One region of the Methylobacterium sp. CB376 genome, then DNA from elsewhere that is predicted to be linked to it. Evidence: predicted binding sites of a transcription regulator. Region 1 holds the regulator's gene; each other region holds the start of a gene.
What was found. The regulator PhoB, encoded in region 1, activates phosphate uptake and scavenging genes when phosphate is short. The targets are predictions, from matches to a motif close to TGTCATNNANCTGTCAT.
Positions count from the first base shown of each region.

Region 2: the regulator PhoB is predicted to act here: its motif matches at 1,571-1,587, upstream of ugpB (sn-glycerol-3-phosphate ABC transporter substrate-binding protein UgpB).
Region 3: the regulator PhoB is predicted to act here: its motif matches at 4,065-4,081, upstream of QA634_RS09060 (esterase-like activity of phytase family protein).
Region 4: the regulator PhoB is predicted to act here: its motif matches at 5,485-5,501, upstream of QA634_RS10195 (inorganic phosphate transporter).

Region 1 is NZ_CP121648.1:7,332,086-7,339,156, reverse strand. It holds gene pstA (phosphate ABC transporter permease PstA) at 1-858, shown strand, start outside; gene pstB (phosphate ABC transporter ATP-binding protein PstB) at 900-1,712, shown strand; gene phoU (phosphate signaling complex protein PhoU) at 1,742-2,464, shown strand; gene phoB (phosphate regulon transcriptional regulator PhoB) at 2,489-3,193, shown strand; gene QA634_RS33760 (GcrA family cell cycle regulator) at 3,407-3,934, opposite strand; gene QA634_RS33755 (cell envelope integrity EipB family protein) at 4,452-5,309, shown strand; gene QA634_RS33750 (DNA polymerase IV) at 5,463-6,770, opposite strand; gene QA634_RS33745 (DUF3572 domain-containing protein) at 6,767-7,071, opposite strand, start outside.
Region 2 is NZ_CP121648.1:1,865,864-1,872,934, reverse strand. It holds gene ugpA (sn-glycerol-3-phosphate ABC transporter permease UgpA) at 1-199, opposite strand, end outside; gene ugpB (sn-glycerol-3-phosphate ABC transporter substrate-binding protein UgpB) at 202-1,524, opposite strand; gene QA634_RS08320 (creatininase family protein) at 1,880-2,743, shown strand; gene QA634_RS08315 (sterol desaturase family protein) at 2,746-3,633, shown strand; gene QA634_RS08310 (thiamine pyrophosphate-binding protein) at 3,730-5,409, opposite strand; gene QA634_RS08305 (CaiB/BaiF CoA transferase family protein) at 5,469-6,641, opposite strand.
Region 3 is NZ_CP121648.1:2,036,029-2,043,099, forward strand. It holds gene QA634_RS09045 (ABC transporter substrate-binding protein) at 1-182, opposite strand, end outside; gene secA (preprotein translocase subunit SecA) at 420-3,296, shown strand; gene QA634_RS09055 (hypothetical protein) at 3,610-3,966, shown strand; gene QA634_RS09060 (esterase-like activity of phytase family protein) at 4,142-5,488, shown strand; gene QA634_RS09065 (hypothetical protein) at 5,977-6,129, shown strand; gene QA634_RS09070 (ABC transporter ATP-binding protein) at 6,141-6,863, opposite strand; gene QA634_RS09075 (branched-chain amino acid ABC transporter ATP-binding protein/permease) at 6,869-7,071, opposite strand, start outside.
Region 4 is NZ_CP121648.1:2,273,410-2,280,480, forward strand. It holds gene QA634_RS10165 (3-hydroxybutyryl-CoA dehydrogenase) at 1-222, opposite strand, end outside; gene QA634_RS10170 (electron transfer flavoprotein subunit alpha/FixB family protein) at 431-1,381, opposite strand; gene QA634_RS10175 (electron transfer flavoprotein subunit beta/FixA family protein) at 1,411-2,160, opposite strand; gene QA634_RS10180 (cob(I)yrinic acid a,c-diamide adenosyltransferase) at 2,386-2,961, opposite strand; gene QA634_RS10185 (acyloxyacyl hydrolase) at 3,076-3,660, opposite strand; gene QA634_RS10190 (transporter) at 3,826-4,869, opposite strand; gene QA634_RS10195 (inorganic phosphate transporter) at 4,872-5,420, opposite strand; gene QA634_RS10200 (hypothetical protein) at 5,761-6,483, opposite strand; gene QA634_RS10205 (amino acid permease) at 6,496-7,071, opposite strand, start outside.

The DNA.
Region 1 (7,071 bases):
CGCCAAGCCTGGGGCCGCGTCCGCGCCGGCCGGCGCACCGCCGACCGGCTGCTGATCATCCTCTGCACGGCGGCGACGGCGCTCGGCGCGATCGTGCTGGGCTCGATCCTGCTGATGCTGATCGTCGAGGGCCTGCGCGGCCTCTCGCCGACCCTGTTCACCGAGGTGACGCCGGGTCCCGGCTCGGAGGGGGGCGGGATCGCCAACGCCATCCTCGGCAGCCTGGTCATGACGCTGATCGGCATCGTGGTGGCGACCCCGGTCGGGGTGCTCGCCGGCACCTACCTCGCCGAGTACGGGCGCACGGCCAAGCTCGCCGACGCGATCCGGTTCCTGAACGACATCCTGCTCTCGGCGCCCTCGATCCTGATCGGCCTCTTCGTCTACACGGTGATGGTGCGCACCATGGGCGGCTACTCGGGCTGGGCCGGCGGCGTGGCGCTCGCCATCATCGCGACGCCGGTGATCGTGCGCACCACCGAGGACATGCTGCGCCTCGTGCCGGGCTCCCTGCGCGAGGCCGGCGCGGCCCTGGGCGCGCCGCCCTCGATCGTGATCCGCGCCGTCACCTGGAAGGCCGCGCAGGCCGGCATCGTCACCGGCATCCTGCTCGCCCTGGCGCGCATCGCGGGCGAGACGGCGCCGCTCCTTTTCACGGCGCTCAACAACAATTCCTGGTTCAGCCCCAACCTGATGGGCGGCGTCGCCAACCTCCCGGTGATGATCTACCAATTCGCCCTCTCGCCCTACGAGAACTGGCGCCAACTCGCCTGGGCGGGCGCCCTGCTGATCACCGTGACCATCCTGGGCCTGTCGATCGCGGCCCGCCTGTTCCTGCGCGGCGGCAGGGGCCGCTGAGACCGCGCCGCCCCCCGCCGACGATCCTCCGGAGAACCCCGATGAGCGCCTCCGCCACCGCCGCACCGGTCGTCAAATCCGGCGCGGCCGACGAGACCGCCCCGGTCCGCCTCGCGGTCAAGAACCTCAACTTCTACTACGGGACCTTCCAGGGCCTGAAGAACATCAACCTCGACTTCCACGACCGGCAGGTCACCGCGCTGATCGGGCCGTCGGGCTGCGGCAAGTCCACGCTGCTGCGCACCTTCAACCGGATCTACTCGCTCTATCCCGACCAGCGGGCGGAGGGCGAGATCCTGCTCGACGGGCGCAACATCCTCGACCCGGCGATCGACCTGAACGAGCTGCGCGCCCGCGTCGGCATGGTGTTCCAGAAGCCGACGCCCTTCCCGATGTCGATCTACGACAACATCGCCTTCGGCATCCGGCTCTACGAGCGGCTCGGCAGGGCCGACCTCGACCAGCGCGTCGAGGAGGCCCTGCGCAAGGCCGCCCTCTGGGACGAGGTCAAGGATAAGCTCAAGCAATCCGGCATGGGCCTGTCGGGCGGCCAGCAGCAGCGCCTCTGCATCGCCCGCACGGTCGCCCAAAAGCCCGAGGTGATCCTGTTCGACGAGCCGACCTCGGCCCTCGACCCGATCTCGACCGGCCGCATCGAGGAGCTGCTGGAGCAGCTGCGCGGGGAATTCACCATCGCGATCGTCACCCACAACATGCAGCAGGCGGCCCGCATCTCGCAGTTCACGGCCTTCATGTATCTCGGCGAGCTGATCGAGTTCGGGCCGACGAACCGGCTGTTCATGACTCCGACCAAGCGCCAGACCCAGGACTACATCACCGGCCGGTTCGGCTGACCCTCCCCCTTGCGAGCAGGACGAGCGCCATGTCGGATCACATCGTCAGTTCCTACGACGCGGACCTGCAGAACCTGCGCCGCAGCATCGCCGAGATGGGCGGGATCGCCGAGAAGATGATGGCGGATGCGGCGACCGCCCTGGTGCGCCGCGACGGCACCCTGGCCCAGAGCGTGATCGCGGCGGATGCCCGCCTCGACGGGCTCCAGCGCGAGATCGAGGAGCGGGCGATCCTGCTCATCGCCAAGCGCCAGCCGATGGCGATCGACCTGCGCGAGACGATCTCGGCGATCCGCGTCTCCGGCGACCTCGAGCGGATCGGCGACCTCGCCAAGAACATCGCCAAGCGGGTGGTGGCGATCAGCGATCAGCCCCAGCTCCAGAAGGTGGTGGTCGGCGTCCAGCACATGAGCGACCTCGTGCAGGAGCAGCTCAAGGACGTGCTCGACGCCTACGCGACCCAGGACGTCGCCGTGGCCCTCGACGTCTGGGCGCGCGACGGCGGCATCGACGCGCTCTACACGTCCCTGTTCCGCGAGCTCCTCACCTACATGATGGAGGATCCGCGCAACATCAGCTTCTGCACGCACCTCCTGTTCTGCGCCAAGAACGTGGAGCGGATCGGCGACCACACCACCAACATCGCCGAGACGATCCACTACCTCGTCAGCGGCGAGACGCTGCCGACCGAGCGCCCGAAGAACGACCGGTCGAGCTTCGCCACGGTGGCGCCGCCGGCGCCGGAGGCGTGACCGGACCGGAGACCCGCATTGTCGATGAGCACGAGGATCCTGATCGTCGAGGATGAGGAGCCGCTGACGCTCCTGCTCCGCTACAACCTCGAAGCCGAGGGCTTCACGGTGGATGCCGTGGCCCGCGGCGACGAGGCGGATATCCGCCTGCGCGAGCAGGTGCCGGACCTCGTCCTCCTCGACTGGATGGTGCCGGGGCTGTCGGGCATCGAGCTCTGCCGCCGGATCCGGGCGCGCCGGGAGACCGAGCGGCTGCCGGTCATCATGCTCACCGCCCGCGGCGAGGAGGGCGACCGGGTGCGCGGCCTCGCCACCGGCGCCGACGACTACATCGTGAAGCCCTTCTCGGTGCCGGAGCTGCTGGCGCGGGTGCGGGCGCTGCTGCGCCGCGCCAAGCCGGCCCACGTGGCGCATCTCCTGGTGGCGGGCGACATCGAGCTCGACCGGGTCAGCCACCGGGTGCGGCGCGAGGGGCGGGAGCTGCATCTCGGCCCGACCGAGTTCAAGCTGCTCGAATTCCTGATGCAGAGCCCGGGCCGGGTCTTCTCCCGCGAGCAGCTCCTCGACGGCGTCTGGGGCCACGACGTCTACATCGACGAGCGCACGGTCGACGTGCATATCGGCCGGCTGCGCAAGGCGATCAACCGGCCGCGCCGCCCCGACCCGATCCGCACCGTGCGCGGCTCGGGCTACTCCTTCGACGAGATGTTCGCGAACGGCGCCTCCTGAGCGCCCCGGCCGCATCGAGGCCCGGCATCGGCGGACGGCATCGCGGCGGCGTCGGCCGCGAGGGTCCGCCCTGCGCGCGGCGACGGCACGCTTGACCCTCCCAGGACGACCCTCCCAGGACGCGATCCCGGCAGGATCGCGCCGCGCAGGCCCGCCGGGGCCTCGCCGCCGGGTCGTCGCCGCCGAACCGGTGACGGGTTCGGCGAACGGGGCTCAGCGGAAGGCCACGACCCGCCGGTCGCTGCGCTTGCGCTCGGTCGCCGGCTGGTAGGCGATGCGCGCGTGGTGGGTGCAGTAGGGCAGGCCCGTGATCGAGCGGGCGCCGCAGAAGCGGAAATCGGGCGAGGCCGGGTCGCCCATGGGCCAGCGGCACATGAACTCGCGCAGCTCCATGATCGTCACCCGCTCCGAGAGCGGCAGCGCCGCCTCCGCCGACGGCGGGGGCTCGGCGCGCACCAGCGCCAGCGAGGCCGGCGCGGGCGCCACCATGGTCGGGACCGGCGCCTGGGCGGGCGGGCGCTCCTCCTCGCTCGGCGCGCGGCTGCGCGGCACCGGCGCGGGCGCCCCGTTCGACTTCAGCACCCGGCCGGCCAAGCCGAGCCGATGCACCTTTCCGATCACCGCATTGCGCGAGACGCCGCCGATCTCGGCCGCGATCTGGCTCGCGCTGCGCCCCTCTCCCCACAGCCGCTTCAGGAGTTCGACCCGTTCCTTCGTCCAGCTCGGGCCCGCATCCGTCATCGCCGCCTCCGAATTCCCCCACCCATCAGCGGCAAGGACGCACGCAGCCGTCTGCGTTCGGCCGTGCGACCGCGCGTCCAGTGCCTCTCTGCTGCTGATGATCGCCGCTTCGTGACAGCGCTTGCGACGGGGGTGAACCTACAGGAGCGGCCGTTCTCCGCGCAAGAGTCCCACGGCCCCGCCGGACCCGTTTTCCCCGCGCCGGGCCGGGTTCGCGCAGGGCCGCGGACTGGGGGGAGAGGCGCCCGGCGGGGTCCCCTCCGGGGGGGCGGCGAGGCCAGGAAATCCACAGCGTATCAACAGCTTGTCACGCGCCGGGGCGGGCGCGCGCCGGCGCCCCGAGGCGGCCGCCGCGCACTCCGCGGGCGGCCCCGGAGGGCCCGCCCCGGGCGAGGGCGAGCGGGACAGAGTGGCATCCGCGCCACGCTGCATCCCGTGCGAGAGGTCGCGTTGCCCGGGCGGCGCCCTGCACCTATGGTTCCGCCCCGGGCCGCGCGTGCCCGACACGGGAAATTCCATGCGGACACTCCTCGCGTCCCTGCTGCCGCTCGTCGTTCTCCTGCCCACCGGTCTCGCGGCGGAGCCGGCCGGGGGGATCCGCCTCGCCCCGCACCGGGCGGTCTACGACCTCTCGCTCCTGCGCAGCACCGGCGCCCGCGCGGTCGAGAGCGCGCGCGGGCGCATCGTCTTCGATTTCTCCGGGGATCCCTGCAAGGGCTGGGCGCTCCAGTACCGTCAGGTGACGGTGCTGGAGAGCGCCGAGAGCGGCGCGCGCACCTCGGACCTGCGCAACAACACCTTCGAGAGCGGCGACGGCAAGGCCTTCCATTTCCGCACGCAATCCGACCTGAACGGCAGCGAGCAGCCGGCGGTGGCGGGCGATGCCGAGCGCGACGAGAAGGGCCTCGCCGTCACCCTCAAGCAGCCGCAGCGGGCCCGGGTGAGCGCGCCGGGCGAGGTGCTGTTCCCGGCCGCGCACATGCGCCGCCTGATCGAGGCGGCGCAGGCGGGCGAGCACACCGTCTCGGTGAAGGTGTTCGACGGGTCCGACGACGGCCGCAAGATCTACGACACGCTCGCGGTGATCGGCCCGCGCAAGGCGGTCCCGGCGAGCGCCGAGGCCGGCAAGGACGGGGCGCCCCGGGCCGAGCCCCCGCTGCAGGAGGGGGCGATGGCGGCGATGCCGCGCTGGCCGGTGACGCTCAGCTACTTCTCCACCGGCGAGGGGGAGCGCACGCCGATCTACGTGCTGTCCTTCGACCTCTACGAGAACGGGGTGAGCGGGGCTCTGCGCCTCGATTACGGGGACTTCACCCTCAAGGGCGACCTGTCGCGGATCGACCTCGGCAGCGAGAGCAAGGAGTGCAAGCCCTGAGCCGTGCCCCCGGGCGGACGAGCCGCCCCCGCGGGCGCCGGTCGGGTCTCATCCCAGATCCGATCGATCCCTTCGGGATGGCGGATGAGAGCTTCGCTCAGGCGCCGCGCGGGCGCGTGATCCGGGATCCGCTTGGATCGACCGGATCCCGGATCACCCCTTCGCGTCCTTGTCCGCCGGCGTGAAGGCGAGGCCGCGCTGGATCGCGGCCTCGCCGAAGCGGGCGCGCAGGGCGTCGACCGCCGCGGCCCGGCTCGCCTCGCGCCGCGCGCCCTGGTCGGCGAGGTCGCCGCGATCCGCGTGGAGGGAGGCGCAGAGGTCGCCGGCCCCGACCCCGATCAGCCGGTAGGCGGTGCCGTCGCAGGCCTCGCGCAGCATCGCCTCGGCGGGGCGGAACAGGCGCTCGGCGAGCTGCGTCGGCGCGAGGCCCGACCGGGTGCGGGTGCGCAGGCGGAACCCGGCATCCTTCAGCTTCAGGGTCACGCTCGCCGCCGCGAGCTCGGCCCGCACGAGGCGCCGCGCCACCGTCTCGCACAGCCGCCACAGGATCGGGCGCAGGGCCGCGAAATCCCGCAGGTCCTCCGCGAAGGTGGTCTCGCCCGAGACGCTCTTGGCCGCGCGGTGCGGCTCGACCGGGCGCGGATCCTCGCCGCCGGCAAGGCGCGCGAGCCGGGCCGCGTCGCGGCCGAGGGCGGCCCGGAGCCGGGCCGGATCCGCCCGCGCGAGGTCGCCGACGCGGCGGATCCCGATCTCGGCGAGCCGCCCGGCGGCCGCCTGCCCGACCCCCGGCAGGATGCCGACCGGCCGCGGCGCCAGGAAGGCCCGCGCCTCCTCCCGGCCGATCACCGAGAAGCCGCGCGGCTTCTCCAGGTCCGAGGCGATCTTGGCCAGGAACTTGTTCGGCGCGAGCCCGATCGAGACCGTGATGCCGAGCTGCGCCTCCACGGCCCGCGCGAAGCGCGCCAGCGTCACGGCGGGGCTCGCCCCGTGCAGGCGCTCGGTGCCGGAGAGGTCGAGGAAGGCCTCGTCGATCGAGACCGGCTCGACGAGCGGGGTGAGCGCGCGCATCATCGCCCGCACCTCGCGCCCGACCCGGGCGTACTTCTCCATGTCGGGCCGGATCACCACGGCGTCCGGGCAGGCCCGCAGGGCCTTGAACATCGGCATGGCCGAGTGCACCCCGCGGGTCCGGGCGAGGTAGCAGGCGGTCGCGACCACGCCGCGCCGCCCCCCGCCGACGATGACGGGGCGGTCGCGCAGGGAGGGATCGTCCCGCTTCTCGATCGCCGCGTAGAAGGCGTCGCAATCCACGTGCGCGATGCTGAGCGCGTCGCGCTCGGGGTGCGCGACGAGGCGGGGCGAGCCGCAGGCGGCGCAGCGCCTCGGGCCGCCCGGGCGGGCGGCGCCCCCGCCGGTGAGCCGGGCGCAGTCGCGGCAGAGCGCCGGGGCGCCCGCGCTCATGCGTCGAAGGGATCCGCGTCGAAGGGATCCGCGCCGAAGGGATCCGCGCCGAAGGAATCCGGATCCGGGGGACCGAGGCGGCGCCACGCCAGCGTGATCCGCTCGGGCGGCTCCCCGACCGCCCGGGCGCAGGCGAGGAGGAGATCCTCGTCCGACACCACGTGGTCGAGGAGGCCGAGCATCAGCTCGGGCGATTCGGCCGCCTCCCGCAGGGCGGACGGGCTCAGGCCCGCCCCCTCCATGAAGCGCATCAGGCGCCCCGGATCGGCCGTCACGAAGGCGAAGACCGCGGCGGCGATCC
Region 2 (7,071 bases), 2.2 Mb from region 1:
CCGGGTCGGCGAACAGGGCCCGGTAATTGTCGAAGCCCACGAACTCGCTCGCGAGCCCGAAGGCGTCCTGCGCCAGGAAGGACTGGCCGACCGCCTGGACGGCCGGCCAGTAGAAGAACAATGCCACCGTCAGGAGCTGCGGCAGGAGCAGGAGGAGCGGCAGCCGCCAGCCCCCGAAGGTGACGCGATCGGGTCCCACGGTCAGCGGTTCGCTTGCTTCTCGAACTGGCGCAGCATGGCGTTGCCGCGGGCGGCGGCCTCGTCGAGGGCCTCCTTGGCGCTCTTCTTGCCGGCGAGCGCCGCCTCGATCTCCTCGGCCCAGACGTCGCGCATCTGCGGCATGTTGCCGAGGCGCAGGCCGCGGGAATTCCCGGTCGGCGGCTTGTTGGTCAGTTCCTTGAGCGGGACTTCGAGGGCCGGGTTCTTGTCGTACCAGCCATCCGCCTTCGACTTCTCGTAGGCCGCCTTGGTGATCGGCAGGTAGCCGGTGGTCTGGTGGATGCGCGCCTGCCGCTCGGTGTCCGACAGGAAGGCGAAGAACTTGGCGACGCCCTTGTACTCCTCGGCCGACTTGCCGCCCATCACCCAGAGCGAGGCGCCGCCGATGATGCTGTTCTGCGGCGCGCCGGGCGCGTCGGGATAATAGGGCATCGGGGCCGCCGCCCACTCGAACTTGGCGTTGCCGCGCACGTTGCCGTAGGAGCCGGAGGAGCCGAGCATCAGCGGGCACTCGCCCGAGGTGAAGCGCCCGAAGCCGTTGTCGTAGCGGCCGGAATAGTCGTAGAGCTTGTCCTTCTGCATCTCCGCGAGCGTCGCGAGGTGCTTGACCTGCAGCGGCCCGTTGATCTGCAGGGCGGTGTCGAAGCCGTCGAGCCCGTTGGCCTTGGTGGCGAGCGGCACGTTGTGCCAGGCCGAGAACTGCTCCAGGTGGGCCCAGGTCACCCAGGTGTTGGAGACGCCGCAGGTGGTGTAGCCGGCAGCCTTGAGGGCCTTGGCGGCGGCGAAGACCTCGGGCCAGGTCTTGGGCGGCGCGTTCGGGTCGAGGCCGGCCTTCTTCAGCGCGTCCCGGTTGACCCACATCACCATCGACGAGGAATTGAACGGGAAGGACAGCATCTCCCCGGCGGCGGTGGAGTAGTAACCCGTGATGGCCGGCAGGTAGGCATTCGGGTCGAAGGGCTCGCCCGCCTCCTTCATCAGCTGGTAGACGGGCTTCACCGCACCCTTGGCCGCCATCATGGTGGCGGTGCCGACCTCGAAGACCTGGATGATGTGCGGCGCGGTGCCGGCCCGGAAGGCCGCGATGCCGGCGTTCAGCGTCTCCGGATAGGTACCCTTGTAGGCCGGGACCACCTTGTACTCGCTCTGCGAGGCGTTGAACTCCTCGGCCAGCCGAATGACCGCGTCGTTGTTGGCCCCCACCATGGCGTGCCACCATTGCAGTTCGGTGACCGCGAGGGCGGGACCGGCCGCCGCGATCCCGAGGACCGCGAGTCCGGCGCGAAGGATCGTGTTCAGGGCCATGGCGCCTCGTCTCCTGCTGTGCCGTGGGCACAGATGGGGCGGTTCTGTTTCAGCCCGATGACGGGTGCGGCCGGGCCATTGCCAGACGTGCAAAAGCACGCCCGCGCACGCGGAGCAAGAGGAGGCCGCGGCAGGGACCGGCGCCGCCTCGCCCGCGAGGCGGAGGATCCTGCCCGGTGGGCGCCGATGCGGGTCTTCGACCCACGCCCAGGCGCCTGCCGGCGCGCGACCCGTTGTTCTTACCGGAGCAAGGCGGCACGCGCGGCACATCCCGCATGCATATAAGATTCGGTTAATCGTCACGCGCTAGGTGACTGGTGAATCGTGCCGCTTCACTGGTCGTTCCACGCGCCCCATGCCGATCCTGAGTCCGTGCCGGCGCTCCAGGCGCCTCCTGCTCGCCGTCGGCACGGTGCTGGCGGTCGGCATCCTGACCATGCGGGCGTCGCTCCCGGCCCCGCTCGTCGCGCGCATCGCGATCGCCGACATGACCTGGGTCGAGGTGCAGCAGGCGCGCGAGCAGGGCTTCACGACCGTGCTGGTGCCGAGCGGCGGGCTGGAGCAGAACGGCCCGTTCTTGCCGATCGACAAGCACGACAGTATCGTGGCCTTCACGGCGCGCCGGATCGCGGAGGCGCTCGGCCATACCCTGGTCGCCCCGGTGATCTCCTACGTGCCCCAGGGCCGCTTCGATCCGCCCTCCGACAACCTCCTGTTCCCCGGCACGCTCGGCGTCTCCGAGGAGGCCTTCGCCGGGACGCTGGAGGGTATCGCCCGCAGCCTCAAGGCGCACGGCTTCCGCCTCATCCTGTTCCTGTGCGACCACGGCGGCAGCCTGAAGGTGCAGCAGGAGGTGGCGGCGCGCCTCGACCGCGCCTGGGCGCCGCAGGGCGTGCGCGTGGTGAGTGTCGACGCCTACTACGTCGAGGGGAACCGCGCGCAGCAGGTTTGGCTCGAGTCCCAGGGCGAGACGCCGGCCACGATCGGCTTCCACGCCGGGCTCGCCGACCACGCCCTGATGCTGGTGACGGCCCCGGAGCGGGTCGATCTCACCCGCGCCGCCCCCTCGCTCCTGGTGCGGCTCGGCCTCGCCGGCGACGGGAGCAGCGGCGACCCGCGCCGCGCCACCGCCGAGCGGGGGCGCCGGCTCCTGGCGATCCAGGTCGAGGCCGCGCTCGCGCAGATCCGGCCGCTGATGGCTTCCGGCCAGGGATTGTGACCATGCCCGACCTCCCGCTCCCGCCCGCCCTCTGGGCCGCCGTCCACGGTCTCGCCGAGAGCACCGCGGGGGTGTGGCTGCTGCTCACGATCCTGGGCGCCGTGTTCACGGCCGTCAGCCTCGTGGCCCGGCCCTGCAATCCGGGCCAGCCGTGGTGGCGCAAGCCCGACGTCCTCACGGATGTCTGCTACTGGTTCGCGATCCCGGTCGTCTCGGGCTACGCCCGGGTCTGGCTCCTGGTCATCGGCATCGTGGTCATGAACGCCGCCTGCGCCTCGGCCGGGCTGCCGGCGCAGTTCGGGGAGGGCAAGGGCCCCCTCGCGGGCCTGCCGTTCTGGGCGCAGGTGCCGCTCTACCTGATCCTGTCCGACCTCGTGATGTACGCGACCCATCGCCTGTTCCACACGATGCGGTTGTGGCGGTTCCACGCGGTCCACCATTCCTCGGAGCAGGTGGAGTGGGTGTCGGCGGCCCGGTTCCATCCGGTCGACGCGGTCTTCCACGGCGCGCTGTCGGACGCGGTGCCGCTCCTGCTCGGGATCTCGCCGGACGTGGTGATCGCGCTGGTGCCCTTCAGCGTCGCGCTCGCCGCCCTCGCCCACGCCAACCTCGACTGGACCTTCGGCCCGCTGCGCTACCTGCTGGTCAGCCCGGTCTTCCACCGCTGGCACCATACCGGCCCCGACCAGGGCGGGAACATGAACTTCGCGGCGAGCTTCCCGTTCATCGACCTGATCTTCGGGACCTTCTACATGCCCAAGGGGGTGCTGCCCGAGGCCTACGGCAACGGCGACCCGTCCTTCCCGTCCGGGTTCGGCGGCCAATTGGTCCACCCCTTCGTCGGCGCGGGCGCGGGCGGGGCGGCCGAGGGCGCCGGCCTCGGCCGCTGAGCGCAACGGCCCGACGCACGTCCGCCTGGCTCCTCGCTCCCGCACCGCTTCCGCCGCCTGACCGGCGGCCCCTCCGGCGCGCGATGCGCGGGAGCGTCAGGTCGCCCGCCCGCGCTCCCGCAGCGCCGTGAGAGTGGTGGTCGGGGTGATCGCCTCGGGGTCGATCGGGCAGTGCAGGATCGCCGGCAGGCCCGAGGCGCGGGCGCGGGCGAGGGCTTCGGGGAAGTCCTCGGTCCGGGTCACCCGCTCGCCGTAGCCGCCGAAGGCCGTCGCGTAGGCGGCGAAATCCGGGTTGCGCAGGCTCGTGCCCGAGACGCGGCCCGGGTATTCCCGCTCCTGGTGCATCCGGATCGTGCCGTACATGCCGTTGTCGACCAGGATGACCAGGATCGGCAGGCCGTACTGCACGGCGGTGGCGAAGTCCTGCCCGTTCATCAGGAAGTCGCCGTCGCCCGACACCGCCACCACGGTGCGCTCCGGCCGCAGGCGCTTGGCCGCCACCGCGGCCGGGACGCCGTAGCCCATCGAGCCGGAGGTCGGGGCGAGTTGCCCGTCGAAGGCCCGGAAGGGCCAGAAGCGGTGCACCCAGGTGGCGAAGTTGCCGGCCCCGTTGCACAGGATCGCGTCGGCGGGCAGCACCTCGCGCAGATGCGCCATCACGCCGCCCATCTGGAGTTCGCCCGGGGTGGCGACGCGGGCGGGATCGCTCCAGGCGAGGTAGGACGCGTGCGCCTCGTCGGTCCCCTCCGCCCAGGGCAGCCGGGCGGGCGGCTGCACGGTCTCGATCGCCGCCGCGAAGGCGGCGGGGGTCGCGTTGACGGCGAGGTGCGGCCGGTAGACCCGGCCGAGCTCCTCGGGATCCGGATGCACGTGGACGAGGCGCTGGCGCGGCCCGGGAATGTCGAGCAGGCTGTAGCCCTGCGAGGGGATCTCGCCGAGGCGCCCGCCCACCAGGAGCAGGAGGTCGGCCTCCCGGATGCGGGCGAGGAGCCGCGGATTCGCGCCGAGCCCGAGATCGCCCGCGTAGCTCGGGTGGTCGGCCGGGAACAGCCCCTGGCGGCGGAACGAGCAGGCGACGGGCAGGCGGAACAGGCCGGCGAAGCGCGCGAGGCGCCGCACGGCCGCCTCGCTCCAGCGGCTGCCGCCGAGGAGCGCGAGGGGCCGCTCGGCCTCGCCGAGGAGCCGCTGCAGCGCCACCATCTGGGCCAGCGCCGGATGGGTCTCGGTCGGCGCGTAGGGCGGCGCGTCCGCCACCGCGGCGGTGGCGGTGAGCACGTCCTCCGGCAGGGCCACCACGACCGGGCCGGGCCGGCCCGCCGTGGCGACGTGGAAGGCGCGGGAGATCAGTTCCGGCAGGCGGGCCGGGTCCTCGACCTCGGTCACCCACTTGGCCACCGTGCCGAACACCGCCCGGTAATCGATCTCCTGGAAGGCCTCGCGCTCGCGCGCGCCGCGCTCGACCTGGCCGACGAACAGGATCAGCGGCGTCGAATCCTGGCGCGCCACGTGCAGGCCGGGCGCCGCGTTCATGGCGCCGGGGCCCCGGGTGACGAAGCAGATGCCGGGCTCGCCCGTGAGCTTGCCGGCCGCCTCGGCCATCATGGCGGCGGAGCCCTCCTGGCGGCAGACGGTGAGGCGGATCGCGGCGTCGTGGAGCGCGTCGAGCACCGCGAGGTAGCTCTCGCCCGGCACGCAGAAGGCGTCCCGCACCCCGTGCACGAGGAGCTGATCGACGAGGATCCGGCCGCCGGAGCGGGGCGTGGCGCTGTCAGGCATCGCGTGGCTCTCCTGTCCCGATCCCGCCGGATCGCACGGGCGGCGGCCCACCGGAAGGGTCACCCGCCCCAGGCCGGGTCGTCGAGGACGCTCCGCGTGTGATCCCCCACCTGCGGCGAGGCGGCGTCCGCCACCATGGGCACGCCGTCGATCACGATCGGCGAGCGCACGCTCGGCACGTGGCCGCCCTTGGCGCGCGGCTCGGGCAGGTCGACCCGCAGGCCCCGGTGCCGCACCTGGGGGTCGGCGAAGACCTCCGCGAGGTCGTTGATCGGCCCGACCGGCACGTTGACAGCGGTGAGCCGCGCCAGCAGCTCCGCCTTCGGGTGGCGGCTGGTCTCGGCGGCGATCAGCGGGATCAGCACGGCCCGGTTCGTCACCCGCGCCGGGTTGGTGGCGTAGGCGGGGTCCCGGTGCCACGCGGTGCCGAGCACGCCGCAGAGCTTGGCGAATTGCCCGTCATTGCCGCAGGCCACGATGACGTGGCCGTCGGCGGCCGGGAAGACCTGGTAGGGCACGATGCTAGTGTGCTCGTTGCCCATCCGCGGCGGCAGCTGGCCCGAGACGAGGTAGACCAGCGCCTGGTTGCCGAGCACCGAGACCTGGGTGTCGAGCAGCGCCATGTCGACGTGGCAGCCCTCGCCGGTGGCGTGGCGGCCCTGGAGGGCGGCGAGGATCGCCGTCGCCCCGTAGACGCCCGTGAACACGTCCGCGAAGGCGACCGCGGTCTTCACCGGCTCGCCCGCGGGCTCGCCGGTGAGCGACATGATCCCGCCGAGGCCCTGGATCATGAAGTCGTAGCCGGCGCGCGGCGCGTAGGGTCCGTCCTGGCCGAAGCCGGTCACCGAGCAGGTGATGAGGCGCGGGTTGAGCGCCCGCAGGCTCTCGTGGTCGAGCCCGTACTTCCTGAGGCCGCCGACCTTGAAGTTCTCGATCATCACGTCGGCGTGGGCGGCGAGCCGGCGCACCACGGCGCGGCCCTCCTCGGTCTCGAAATCCGCCGCGACCGAGCGCTTGCCGCGATTCGTCGAGTGGAAGTAGGAGGCCGAGAGGGTGCCGCCCTCCGCCGCCTCCACAAAGGGCGGGCCCCAGGCGCGGGTGTCGTCCCCGACCCCCGGCCGTTCGACCTTGACGACGTCGGCCCCGAGATCCGCCAGGAGCTGGCCGATCCAGGGCCCGGCGAGGATGCGGGCGAGTTCGAGCACCCTGATTCCCGCGAGCGGCTTGTGCACGGAACCTCCTTGGAGGGGGCCTCACGCGGCCTCGTGGCGGCCGGGACGAGCCGGCCTTCTAGCGCATTTCCCGCCGAAGGGGATGCCGGTTCGGCGCAGGACATGCGGCACGCTCGAGGAGCTGGAGCAGCGCCCGATGGCACCGTGATCGGGCGCTGCTCCACGCATCATTCGCCGAAACGGTCACCGGTTCGGCGCAAGAGGTGATGCGAGGCCAAGACCCTCAGCGGACCCGCAGGGAGCAGGTCTGCCGAGGGCATCGGGCGGGCCGCGCAACTGGACCGCGCTCAGCCCGGATCTGGTTTCCCGCGGCTCCGGCCAAACGCTCGGCTCAAGAGCGGCTCAAGAGCGCTTGGCCCAACAGCGCTTGGCCCAACAGCGCTTGGCCCAACCATGATGCCCGGCCGGATCGGCCGCAACCCGCCGCGTC
Region 3 (7,071 bases), 2.3 Mb from region 1:
CCGAAATCGGCGTAGACGCCCGACTGGTCGTTGAGGATGCCGATCTTGACGACGCCGTCCGAGATCCGGCCCGGGTCGGCCTGCTGGGCGAGGGCGCCCGGGCCGGCGACGAGCCCTTGGGCGGCGAGGAGCGCGAGGCCGAGCGCGGTGGTGCGGGCGAGCGCCCGGGTCAGGGTCCGCATGAGGTTTCTCTCCCGATCGGCGGACCCGGCCGGCCCGCCCTGTCGTTGGCGGCGCCGATAACAGGGCCGCGGGCGCGCCGAATCAAGCGTCCGCGCGCCCTCCGGCCGTAAGCCTTTCGGCGCAGGGCCGACCCGCCCGAGAGGCCCGGTCCCTTTCTGATGCGCGGACGCCTATATGGCTCTATAACGCGCGGCATCACGCTCGCGTCAGACGTTTCGATCGATCGCAGGTCCACGATGCTCGGTGCCATCGCCAAGAAGATTTTCGGGTCGTCCAACGACCGTCGGGTGAAGGGCTATCGGCCCCGGGTCGCGGCCATCAACGCCCTCGAGCCCGAGATGGAGGCCCTGAGCGACGAGGCCCTGCGCGCCCGCACCGACGCGCTCAAGGCCGAGGTCGCGGCCGGCAAGAGCCTCGACGACATCCTGGTGCCGGCCTTCGCCACCGTGCGCGAGGCGGCCAAGCGGGTGCTCGGCCAGCGGCATTTCGACGTCCAGCTGATCGGCGGCATGGTGCTGCACGAGGGCGGCATCGCCGAGATGAAGACCGGCGAGGGCAAGACCCTGGTGGCGACCCTGGCCACCTACCTCAACGCGCTCGCCGGCCAGGGCGTCCACGTCGTCACGGTCAACGACTACCTGGCGCGGCGCGACGCCGAGTGGATGGGCCGGGTCTACGGCTTCCTCGGCCTCAGCACCGGCATCATCGTGCACGGGCTCGACGACGCCGAGCGCAAGGCGGCCTATGCCTGCGACATCACCTACGGCACCAACAACGAGTACGGCTTCGACTACCTGCGCGACAACATGAAGTACGAGCTGGGCCAGATGGTCCAGCGCGGCCACGCCTTCGCGATCGTGGACGAGGTCGACTCGATCCTGATCGACGAGGCGCGCACGCCGCTGATCATCTCGGGGCCGATCGACGACCGCTCCGACCTCTACGTCGCCATCGACGCGCTGATGCCGCGGCTCGCGCGCGAGGATTACGACCTCGACGAGAAGCAGCGCACGGTCTCGCTCACCGAGAGCGGCAACGAGCACATCGAGGAGCTGCTGCGCGAGGCGGGGGTGCTGCGGGAGGGCGACCTCTACGACGCGCACAACATCACGATCGTCCACCACGTGAACCAGGCCCTGCGCGCCCACACCCTGTTCACGCGGGACAAGGACTACATCGTCCGCAACGACGAGGTCGTCATCATCGACGAGTTCACCGGCCGCATGATGCCGGGCCGGCGCTACTCGGAGGGCCTGCACCAGGCGCTGGAGGCCAAGGAGCGGGTCACGATCCAGCCCGAGAATCAGACGCTGGCCTCGATCACCTTCCAGAACTACTTCCGCCTCTACAAGAAGCTCGCCGGCATGACCGGCACCGCCTCGACCGAGGCGGACGAGTTCCAGGAGATCTACAACCTCGGCGTGGTCGAGATCCCGACCAACCGCCCGGTCGAGCGCGTGGACGAGGACGACGAGGTCTATCGCACGGCCGAGGAGAAGTACGCCGCGATCATCGCGGAGATCGACAAGGCGCATGCCCGCCACCAGCCGGTCCTGGTCGGGACGGGCTCGATCGAGCGCTCGGAGCACATCGCGGCCCTCCTGGAGAGGCACGGCTACCGGCCGCTCGACTACAGCAACCTCTCGGCCATGGAGGAGGTCTACGCGGCGGCCCGCGAGGGGCGGGTGACCAAGCGCTTCGCGGTGCTGAACGCGCGCTTCCACGAGCAGGAGGCCTACATCGTGGCGCAGGCCGGCGTGCCCGGCGCCATCACCATCGCCACCAACATGGCCGGCCGCGGCACCGACATCAAGCTCGGCGGCAACGTCGAGATGCGGGTGGCGCAGGAACTCGCCGAGGTTCCGGAGGGGCCGGAGCGGCAGGCGCGCGTCGATGCGATCCGCCGGGAGATCGACGAGAACCGGGCCCAGGTGCTGGCCTCGGGCGAGCCGGCGGATCCGGAGGCGGGCCGCAAATCCGCCCTGCCGGGCGGGCTCTACATCGTCGGCACCGAGCGCAACGAGAGCCGGCGCATCGACAACCAGCTGCGCGGCCGCTCCGGCCGCCAGGGCGATCCCGGGCGCTCCAAGTTCTACCTGTCGCTCCAGGACGACCTGATGCGCATCTTCGGCTCCGACCGCATGGACGGCATGCTGCAGAAGCTCGGCCTGGAGCAGGGCGAGGCGATCATCCATCCGTGGATCAACAAGGCCATCGCCAAGGCGCAGCAGAAGGTCGAAGCCCGCAACTTCGACATGCGCAAGAACGTGCTCAAGTACGACAACGTGATGAACGACCAGCGCAAGGTGGTGTTCGAGCAGCGCCGGGAGTTCATGGCGCAGGAGAGCGTGCGCGAGACGGTGGACGAGATGCGCCACGGGGTCGTGGACGACGTGGTGGCGCAGCACATCCCGGAGGACGCCTATCCGGAGCAGTGGGACGTGGCGGGCCTGCGCGAGGCGATCGGCGCGCAGCTCAACCTCGATGTCCCGGTCGAGGACTGGGCCAAGGAGGAGGGGATCGCCGACGAGGAGATCCGCGACCGCCTGCGCAAGGCCGCCGACGAGGGCTACGCGGCCCGGGTCGAGCGCAACGGCCCCGACCTGATGGCCTACGTGGAGAAGCAGGTCCTGCTGCAGAGCCTCGACCACCTCTGGCGCGAGCACCTCGTGACCCTCGACCACCTGCGGCAGGTGATCGGCTGGCGCGGCATCGCGCAGCGCGACCCGCTCAACGAGTACAAGTCGGAGGCCTTCGAGCTCTTCAACGGCCTGATCGGCTCCCTGCGCGAGCAGGTGACCGGCCAGCTCATGCGCATCGAGATCATGATGCAGGAGCCGGAGGCCCCGAGCCTGCCGCCGATGTTCGCCCAGCACCTCGACCCGGTCACGGGCGAGAACGAGTTCGCGCTGCCGCAGGGCTCCGGCAGCTTCGGCGGCGGGGGCGGTGCCTTCGGCTACGCGGCGCAGGACCTCTCGGCGGACGCGGCGGTGCTGGAGCGCGACCCGACCGACGCCTCGACCTGGGGCCGCGTCGGCCGCAACGAGCCCTGCCCCTGCGGCTCGGGCAAGAAGTACAAGCACTGCCACGGCCGCTTCAGCGGCGAGGCGTGAGCGGCGCGGTCCCGGCCCCGCGCGGGCGCCGGGATCGCCTCGGCGGCCCCGCCTCGCCCGGCTGGGCCGTGCCCTGATGCAGGCAGATCACAGGCGGCCGTGCAGGACGGGAATGCCGCCATGCACCCGGAAATTGCCGCAAAGCGCCACCACGCTGCCGGCATGGTCGCGATGGGCTGGAAGGCGCGTCGCGCCGCGCCGCACCTCCCGTGCGGTTCCCTCTGCTCTCGGCGTTATGTCCTTGGCTTCGTGTCCTTGGCGTTTCGTTAAGCAATCGCCGCCATCCTGCTTGCACCTTTCCTGGAGATCCAGCGTGCGCGCTCTGTCTTCTTTCGGCCTCTCGCGCGTGAGCGCGTGTGCGGCGCTCGTCGCCGTCGTCGCCGTCGCGGCGCCGCAGGCCGCCTCGGCCCGTGACAATGTCGGCGCCGCGATCCTCGGTGGGGCGGCGGCCGGCGTCCTCGGCGGCGTCGCGGCCGGGGCGATCATCAACGGCGCCCAGGCCGCCCCGCCCCCGCCGGTCTACGTCGCGCCCCCGCCGCGCCGGGTCTACGTCGAGGAGCCGGAGCCCGTCGTGGTCCGCCGCCGCGCCCCGGTCTGCCACTTCGAGCGCCGCAAGGTCTGGCTCGACGACGAATCCTTCACCTACCGCCGCGTCGAGGTCTGCGAGTAGGGACCACGGTCACGGCGACGGCGCGAGGGCACCGGCGACGGTGCCCTTTTTCGTGGGCGGAGACGGCCCCGCGGGCCGAGGGGCAGGGGAGGGCGCCGTGTCACGGGCCTGACACCGGCCTCGCGCAGAAGGGCCGCGCCGCGGCCGCCCGGTCGCGACGCCCCGTGAGGTGTCCATGCCCGTCCCCCGTCTCCTCGTCCTCGCGCTGCTGGCCACCTCGGTCCCCGCCCTCGCCGAGCCGCAGGCCTTCCCGGCCGTGCTCGCCGGGCACGCGATCCTGCCGGCCCTGAGCGTCATCCCGGCGCCTGCCGACGCGCCGAAGGATCTCACGGTCTCGGGCAAGTTCACCACCGGCCGCCGCGTGGACGAGGTCGGCTCGGTCGAGGGCCTTTCGATGGGCCACCCGACCGGGGTCAAGCTGCCCTTCCGGGGCCAGCCGCTGCAGGGCCATTCCGGCATCAAGCGCATGGCCGACGGCACCTTCTGGGTGCTGACCGACAACGGCTACGGCACCAAGGCGTATTCGCCGGACGCCATGCTGTACCTGAACCGCTACCGGATCGACTTCGACAAGGGAACCGTCGAGCGGCTGGAGACGATCTTCCTGCGCGATCCCGACCGGCGCGTCCCCTTCCGGATCGCCAACGAGGGCACGGAGAGCCGCTACCTGACCGGCAGCGACTTCGACCCCGAGAGCTTCCAGTTCGTCGGCGACGACCTCTGGATCGGCGAGGAATTCGGCCCCTACCTGATCCGGGCCGACCGCAGCGGCCGGGTCAAGGCGGTGATCGAGACCAGCGTGGCCGGCAAGCCCGCCCGCTCGCCCGACCACTTCGCGGTCACGACCCCGCCGGTCCCGACCGCTCCGGTCGTGTTCACCGTGAAGCGCTCCAAGGGCTTCGAGGGCATGGCGGCCTCGCCCGACGGGCGCTTCCTCTACCCGCTCCTGGAGGGCCCGCTCTGGGACGCGGACGCCAAGGATTGGGAGAAGACGGACGGCCGCGAAGATCTGCGCATCCTCGAATTCGACGTCGCGGCCGCCTCCTGGACGGGCCGGTTCTGGACCTATCCGCTGGAGCGCAACGGCCACGCGATCGGCGACTTCAACATGATCGACGCCGCGACCGCGCTGATCATCGAGCGCGACGACGGGGAGGGGACTGCCGACAAGGCCTGCCCGGCGGGGGAGAAGCGGCCCGACTGCTTCTCGGTGCCGGCGCAGTTCAAGCGCGTCGTCAAGATCGAGATGACCGAGGCGAACCGGGGCGGCCCGGTGCGCAAGATCGGCTTCATCGACCTGATGCGGATCGCCGATCCGCACAAGCGCGCCCGCAAGCCGCTGACCGACGGGGTGCTGGCCTTCCCGTTCTTCACGATCGAGAACGTGGACGTGGTCGACGACCGGCACATCGTCGTGGGCAACGACAACAACCTGCCCTTCTCGGCCAGCCGCGACCCCAACCGCGCCGACGACAACGAGTTCGTGCTGCTGGAGGTGGCCGAGTTCCTGAAGGCGAAGTAGCGGTCGTAGGCGCGACGGGCGGCGGGCCCGTCGCGCCTGGCCCGGCTTTCTCGACATGCAGCAGTGCGAGAGCGTGGGGGTGGGGAGCCGTCCGAGGTCTCCGGAATCGTCGCGACCGGAGACCTCGTCCGCCCTCATCACAAAATGACGGACGCCGCGCCGGCCGGGTCTGACCTGGTGCGGATCGAGAGTATAAAGCTTCGAGATTTCGGGACTTTCCGCTGCGCGGAGACCGGCTATATCGCAAGTTATGCCGTCTTCGCGGGGTCGAATGATGTCGGAAAGTCGAAACCGCTCGATGTCGTGAGATTTGTCCGCGATTGTCTCATGCGACATCGGCGGTCGAACGCCGCGTCGTGACTTGCGTCCTCGATATCGGCGAGCCGGATCGCGGTTCGATCGTGGCCCGCGAGAGCTTGCATTACGCCCGCCACGTCGGTGGCCCTTCCCAGGAGTTCCTGAGATTCGGCTTCCGCAAAGGAGATTTCGTGACCAACGAGAACGAGGTGACCGGGGACGCGACCTCGGTCCATCGTGATCGCCAGAAACTCGATGAGCCGGACTTCCAGGCCTTCCTGGAAGCCCTGGATTGGGCCGTTGCCGGGGCGAGGGGCCTGCTCGGCACGGCCGAGCGGGCCTGACCCGCGCCGCCTCAATGCCCCCCGCCCAGATACGCCGCCCGCACGGCGGGGTCGGAGCGCAGCTGCTCGGCCGGGCCCTGGAAGCGGATGCGGCCGTTCTCCAGCACGTAGGCGTGGTCCGCGACGGCGAGCGCCGCCATGGCGAATTGCTCGACGAGGAGCATCGTCACCTGCTCCTCCTTGAGTCGCCGGATGGTGCGGAACACCTCCTCGACCAGCTTCGGCGCCAGACCCATCGAGGGCTCGTCGAGGAGAAGGATCTCCGGGCGCAGCATCAGGGCGCGACCCATGGCCAGCATCTGCTGCTCGCCGCCCGAGAGCGTGCCGGCGAGCTGCGCCCGCCGCTCCTTGAGGCGCGGGAAGAGGGCGTAGATCCGGTCCCGGTCGGCGGCCACGTCCCCCTTCGGCCGCGACCCGGTCAGCCGCGGGAAGGCGCCGAGCGTCAGGTTGTCCTCGACGGTGAGCGTCGGGAAGACCCGGCGCCCTTCGGGCGAGTGGGCGAGCCCGGCCCGGGCGACCTCGTGGCTGTCGAGCCCGCCGATCTCGCGGCCGTTGAGGCGGATCGAGCCCGCCCGCGGCTTGATCATCCCGGAGAGCGCCCGCATCGTCGTGGTCTTGCCGGCCCCGTTCGAGCCGATCAGGGTCACGACCTGCCCCTTCGGCACCGCGAAGGTCAGGCCGTGCAGCACCTCCACCTGGCCGTAGCCGGCGGCCAGCCCCGTGACGTCGAGCATGCGCGCTACTCCGCGGCGTCGGCAACCGGGCTGCCGAGATAGGCTTCGATGACCTTCGGGTCGGACTGGACCTCGCGGGCGTTGCCCTCGGCGATCTTGTGGCCGAAATCGAGCACGCTGACGCGGTCGCACAGCCCCATCACCACGTCCATGTGGTGCTCGATCAGGATGACGGTGATGCCGGCGTCCCGGATCTTGCGGATGATCG
Region 4 (7,071 bases), 2.6 Mb from region 1:
GAGGATCCGCTCGATCGCCGTGCGGCGGCCCTCCTCCGAGATCGTGCCCTTGCCGACCTGGCGCTGCAGATTGCCGTTCACCGTGGCGAGCCCGTTCTTCAGGCGCTCCGGGTCGCGGTCGTTGAGGCGCACGTTGAGCCCGGACAGCGCGCAGACATGCGCGATGCCGCTGCCCATCTGGCCGGCCCCGATGATCCCCACGGTCTTGATCTCGATGCCCATCGCCCCGCACCTCACAGGGACCCAACCCGCAGCGGGGCCCTCTCGCACATCACGATTCTATCACGCCATGCGGGGCCGCGCCGTCGCAGCAACACGACAGCCGGCCCCGCTCTCATCATCCGCGAGCCGCCCCGCGCGGGGCCGTGCCCGTCAACCCTTGGCCCGTCAACCCTTGGCCATCAACCCTTGGCCATCAACCCTTGGCCCATCAACCCTTGGCCTTGGCGATCTCCTGGCGCAGCTCCGGCACGATCTGGAACAGGTCGCCGACCAGGCCGTAATCCGCGACCTGGAAGATCGGCGCCTCCTCGTCCTTGTTGATCGCCACGATCACCTTCGAGTCCTTCATGCCGGCGAGGTGCTGGATCGCCCCCGAGATGCCGACCGCCACGTAGAGGTCGGGCGCCACGACCTTGCCGGTCTGGCCGACCTGCCAGTCGTTGGGCGCGTAGCCCGCATCCACCGCGGCCCGCGAGGCGCCCACCGCCGCCCCGAGCGCGTCCGCCAGCGGCTCGATCAGCTCCTTGAACTTCTCCGCGGAGCCGAGCGAGCGCCCGCCCGAGACCACGAACTTGGCGGAGGCCAGTTCCGGACGATCCGATTTGGCGATCTCCTCGCCCTTGAACGCGGATTTCGCCTCCGGCGCCGCCGCGGCGGCCGCCGCCTCGATCGGAGCCGCCGCGCCGCCCGCCTCCGCCGCCTTGAAGGCGGCCGTGCGCACGGTGATCACCTTCTTGGCGTCGGTCGCCTGCACGGTCTGGATCGCGTTGCCGGCGTAGATCGGCCGCTCGAACGTGTCGGGCGACACGACCTTGATGATGTCCGACACCTGCGCCACGTCGAGGAGGGCGGCCACGCGCGGCAGCACGTTCTTGCCCTCGGTGGTCGCGGCCGCGATCACCGCGTCGTAGCCCGCCGCGACCTCGGCCATCAGGGCGGCGGTCGGCTCGGCGAGCAGGTGGTCGAAGGCGGAGTCCTCGGCCAGCAGCACCTTCTCGACGCCGTCGAGGGCGGCGGCGGCCTCGGCGGCCTGCCGGCCTCCCGCGCCGGCCACGAGGGCGTGAACGGGGGCGCCGAGCTGCTTGGCGGCGGTCAGCGCCTTGAGGCTGGCATCCTTGAGCTTGCCATCGGCGTGCTCGACCAGGAGGAGGGTGGCCATGTCGCTTGTCCTCGATCTCGGGAGGCGCGTCAGAGGACGCCGGCCTCGACCTTCAGCTTGTTGACGAGTTCGGCCGGCGAGCCGACCTTGACGCCCGCCTGCCGGCCGCCGGGCTCCACGGTCTTGAGCACCTTGAGCCGCGGGCTCACGTCGACGCCGAGCGCCTCGGGCTCGACCGTGTCGAGGGGCTTCTTCTTGGCCTTCATGATGTTGGGAAGGCTGGCGTAGCGCGGCTCGTTGAGGCGCAGGTCGGTGGTGACGATGGCCGGCAGCTGCAGCGTGAGCGTCTGCAACCCGCCGTCGATTTCGCGGGTCACGTCGAGGGCGCCCTCGCCGGCCTCGATCCGGTAGGCGAAGGTGCCCTGGGGCCAGCCCAGCAGCGCCGCGAGCATCTGCCCGGTCTGGTTGGAATCGTCGTCGATCGCCTGCTTGCCGAGGATGACGAGGCTCGGACCCTCCTTGTCGACCAGCGCCTTCAGGATCTTGGCGACGCCCAGCGGCTCCACCGCGGCGTCGGTCTTGACCAGGATGCCGCGGTCGGCACCCATCGCCAGCGCGGTGCGGATGGTCTCCTGGGCCTGCTGCGGCCCGATCGAGACGGCGACGATCTCGGTGACCTTGCCCTTCTCCTTCAGGCGGATCGCCTCCTCGACGGCGATCTCGTCGAAGGGGTTCATCGACATCTTGACGTTGGCGAGCTCGACGCCCGAGCCGTCCGGCTTGACCCGGATCTTCACGTTGTAATCGACGACCCGCTTCACGGGCACCAGGACCTTCATGACCGTCGTTTCCTTCCGGGCCGGGAGGCCGTGCCGTCGCGCGCGCCGCGCGCAAGCCCGCCGACCATCCCTTTTGGGAGCAAGGTGCCGGACCGTAACGGCCGATTTTCCGAAATGTCAACGCGGGCGAAAGCCCGGGCCGGGGCCGCCGCGCGGGCGGCGGGGGCCCGGCCGGGGGTTGGTTTCGAAAGATCGGTACGGTCCCGGCAGGGCGGCGGCGGCGCCTCAGGCGCGGTTCTGGCCGGGCACCCAGAGCACGTCCCTGGCGCCGCCGTCGTTGGCGACGCGCGAGGCCACGAACAGGAAGTCGGAGAGGCGGTTCAGGTACTGGATCGCCACCGGCGAGACCCGCTCGCCCGGCGTGGCGGCGAGCGCCACCGCGAGCCGCTCGGCCCGGCGGCAGACCGTGCGGGCGAGGTGCAGGGCGGCCGCGGCGGGCGTGCCGCCCGGCAGCACGAAGGAGCGCAGGGGCGTCAGCGCGGCGTTGAGCGCGTCGATCTCCCGCTCCACGCGCTCGACCTGGGCGGCGACGAGGCGCAGGGGCTCGTAGGGCAGGGGCTGGTCGCTCTCGGGCGTCGCGAGGTCCGCCCCGAGATCGAACAGGTCGTTCTGGGCGCGCGAGAGCATCGCGTCGAGCTCGCCGGTCGTGTGCTGGCGGGCGAGCCCCAGGCAGGCATTGGTCTCGTCGACGGTGCCGTAGGTCTCGATGCGCAGGTCCGCCTTGGAGCGGCGCTCGCCACTCGCCAGGGCGGTGGTGCCGGCATCGCCGGTGCGCGTGTAGATGCGGTTGAGGACGACCACGGCTTCTCGCTTCCCGACGCTTGGCGGCTGTCGGGACCGTCTACACGAGGGGGCGCGCGCTTCCAATTGGACAGAGGGCGCGCGGCCGCTGCCGTCCGGCCGGCGAGCGGAGGGTCAGAACGTGTAGGCCACCTTGCCGCCGACATTGGTCAGGCCGCGATTGGCGACGCAGAGCCCCGCATTGGACTGGTGCTCGATCGTGGCGAGCACGCTCCAGTGCTCGGTCAGGCGGAAGCCGAGCGAGGCGGCCTCGCGGAAGAGCGGCGAGCAGCCGAGCGCGTTGAAGTTCGGCGGCACGAAGCGGCCGGTGGCGCCGTTGTGGAACGAGGCGCCGAAGAAGCCCTCGACGAAGATCCGGTCCGTGATGTCGAAGGTCCAGGTCGCGCCCAGATAGGCGTAGCTGGTGCGGCCCGCGGTGTTGTAGCTGCCGCCGACGGTGGGCCGCGGCACGAACTGGCTCCAAAACGGGTCCGCCGGGACCACCGGCTTGGCGAACAGCACCTCGCTCACGACGTTGCCGCTGCCGGCCTCGGGACTCCAGGGGTCCTGCGCCGAGCCGCCGATGCGGAACTCCGACACGATGCTGAGCGGCTGCACCGGCGGCCGATAGGCCGGCACCGGCACCGGCGCCGCGAGATCGGCCGCGACGGCCGGCACCGCCGCCGCCGCGGCGGCAAGACCCAGAAGGTTGGCACGCATGTCGTCGAGAACCCGAAGCAGCCCTGCGGGGAGCCGGGGCGAGCCTAGCCCCGGCCCGGTCCCGGCGTCCCAGGGATGCGTGCCCGCCCGCGTCCTTTTCCTCTGGTTGCGTCCGGCATGCCACACTACTCCTGGGTCAGGTCCGGCGCCGCCGAGGACCCGGGCTCAGCGGCCCGGCGCGCGCAGCCCCAGGATCCGGATGACGAGGTAGACCGCGAGCGCCGAGCCCCCGGCGATGCCGAGGGCGAAGAGGGAGGCCGCCTCGTGCTCGGCGAAGAACAGGCCCTTGGTGTTCATGCCGAACACGCCCGTCACCAGGGTGGGCGGCAGGAACAGGGCGGTGAGCACCGACAGGGTGAAGAGCTGCCGGTTCGTCTCCTCGGCGAGCCGCGCCGAGAGCTCCTCCTGCAGGAGGCGGCTGCGATCGGCCATGGCCAGCATGTCGCGGTCGAGGGAATCGAGCCGCTGGGCGATGCGGGCCGCCGCGGCGACCTCGCGGTCGGGCAGGCCCTCCGCCTCGCCCTCCTCCTCGAAGCGGTGGAAGACCGCCCGCAGGCCGAGGAGCTGGCGGTGCAGGCGCACGGCGTCGCGGCGGATCGGGCCGAGGCGGCGGCGCTCGACGCGCGAGGTCTCCTCGATGACGTGGTCCTCGATGGCGTCGAGCTCCTCCGAGAGGGCCGCGCCCTCCTTCGCCATGGCGCCCACGACGTGGCCGATCAGCGCCTCCAGCAGGCGCACCGGCGAGGTGATCGGCAGGCCTTCCTGGGCGGCGTCGCGGGTCGCGTCGGGGCCGACGACCGGGTGGCGGCGGCCGCTCACCAGGAAGCGCGGCCCCATCACGACGTGCAGGCGCCCGGCCGGGTCGACCTTCGCCCGCGCGCCGTCGCGGGCGAGGTCCGCCACGACCCCGCCGACGAAGCCGCCCTCGACGGCGATGCGCTGGTGCGCGTCGCGCCCCAAGGCCGAGGCGGCGAGCCGCGGCGGGCCGAGCCGGCCCTCCGCGATCATCGTGTCGAGGCGCGCGTCGACGAGGTTGAGGTGCAGCCAGAGGAAGCCCTCGCCGAAGCTGCCGAGGGCCGGCAGATCCTCGTCGTGCCCGACGAGCCGGCCGCGCCCCGTCTCGTCGAAGATCATCGCGAAGAGCAGGCCCGGCAGGGCCGGCTCGTCGCACAGGAGCCGCGGCAAGGCGGCCGGGGCCGGCGCCGCCATGCTCAGAACACCTGCGAGGAGACCGCGTAGAGCAGGCCCGACAGGAGCATGGCGACCGGCAGGGTGAGCAGCCACGCCATGGCGAGGTTGCGCAGGGTGCCGGGCTGCAGCCCCGAGCGGTTCGCCGCCATGGTGCCGGCGGCGCCCGAGGACAGGACGTGCGTGGTCGAGACCGGCAGCACGCCCAGGAAGTTGAACAAGCCCGACCAGACCACCGCGACGGTGGCGGGCAGCGAGTGGCTGCAGATGACGGTGGCGACGGCGTTGGCGGTGTCGTGGAAGCCGGTCACGAACTCGAAGGCGAGCGCGATGGTCAGTGCCACGAAGGGCAGGATGACGGGCAGGGAGGTGACGACCGCCGTTCCGGTCTCGATGACGTCGATGCGGATGCCGCAGGCCGCGCAGAGCAGCGCGCCGCCGAGCACCGCGACGAAGATCGCGGCGGCGAGGACGGAGGTCCGGCCGTCGAGATTCGGCCGCCCCTCCTTCGGTTGCGGCGTTCCGGAGGGACCCGCCACCGGACCCAAGCCGCCGACCGCCGAACGCGACATCGCCGCTCCCCCGTTCTGGCCGGACTCACGCGCGAGTCCTTGCGCGGACCCTGATCCGCGGGGGGCGACACCCGTGTGACAGGCGCGGGCAGGTGCCGCGGGGGCCGGAGGGATCAGGGCAGGCGCGGCCGTCATCCGAAATCCGGCGGATTGCTTCGCCATCTCCCATTTCGGCCATGCGGATGTCGGGTCGGCTTCGCTCAGGCGCCGCGCGGGCGTGTCATCCGCTGCCCGGAACTGATCGTCCGGAAAGCGGATCGCGGGCCGTGAGGCGGGGCCGCCGCGGCCCTCGCCGCGGCGGCCCTTCAGCCCCGTCCTGCGTCATGCCGGCGGGACGCGCCTACTCCATCATGCCCATCAGGTCGCCGACGCGCATGTTGCGGATGGAGTCGAGGGACATGCCGCCCATGCCGCCTCCCATCCCGCCCATCATGCCGCCGATCTGGCGCATCCAGTAATTGGCCTGCCGCATGGCCGAGCGGCTGCCGGGCCCGCCGAGCCCGGCGAGGCCGGCCGGGATGCCGTAGCCGCGCCCGGCGACGTGCCGTCGCGACGCCGCGCGCGGGACCGGGCGGTCCATCATCGCGGTATGGGCGTAGCCGCGCCGCATCGCCAAGCGCGTCGGAGCCGGCCGGGGCGTCATCATCCGGGGGACGGGCCGGGCGGTCATCAGGCGCGGGGCGGGCCGGGCCTGGGCCATGCGGCGGAGCTGGACCGGCCGCGCGGCGGCTTGACGCTCCGCGATCCGCCGCTCGGCGACTCGGTGCCTGGTGATTTGGCGCTCGGCGACTTGCCGCTCGGGGCCACGCGCGACCGGGCGCGGCGCCGCTGCCTGCTGGGTCGGGGCCTGCACCTCGTTCATCACGGTGCGGCAGGCGGGACTCAGATTCGCGGATTCCCGCCGCAGGCAGGAGGTGATCGCCCCGATATTGGGGATCGCCGAGGCGCAGAGGCGCCAGACGTCCGGCGTGCAGGCAGCCCGCTGCTGGGCGGTGCCCTGCGCGAAGGCGGGCGGGCCCGCGAGCAGCAGCGTGACCGCTGCGAGGACCGAAGAGGATCTCATGCGCGTGTTCCTCTACCAAGTGAGGCTGACAGCTTCCTCGAAGAAGCCGCCCTTGTCTCGCGCCCCCTCAACAACGCGGCGGTGTGGCGGCGCACGGCCTGCGGCGCTTTTCTTCGAACAACACAGTCCGATCTGGTCGTATCGAGCGCCCGTGGTCAGGCCGTGCGGGTCCGCGGGCGGGCGGCGTGGCCGACGCGGCTGTAGCGGCGGCCGTAGCCGAAATAGATAGCCCCCGAGCAGCGCGGCGAAGACCATGAAGAACAGGTTCGAGCGGTAGGGCGTGCGCCAGGTCGGGTGGATCGCCGCGAAGAAGCGCGGCAGCAGCCGGTCCTGCGCCATGGCGTAGAAGACCCGCGACTGGCCGTAGAGCAGCACCAGCATGACGGTGCTGAAGCCCGCGATGACGCCGAGCGTCACCAGCGCCTGCAGGGACGGGAAGGGTGTGCGCGCGATGGCGGTGGCGACCGGGGCGGCATCGCCCCGCATCGCGTCGGAGCGCACGAGGCCGGTCAGCACGGCCGCGAAGGCGATGTACAGGACGGTGCAGATCGCGAGGGAGCCGAGGATCCCCACCATCATGGTGCGCTG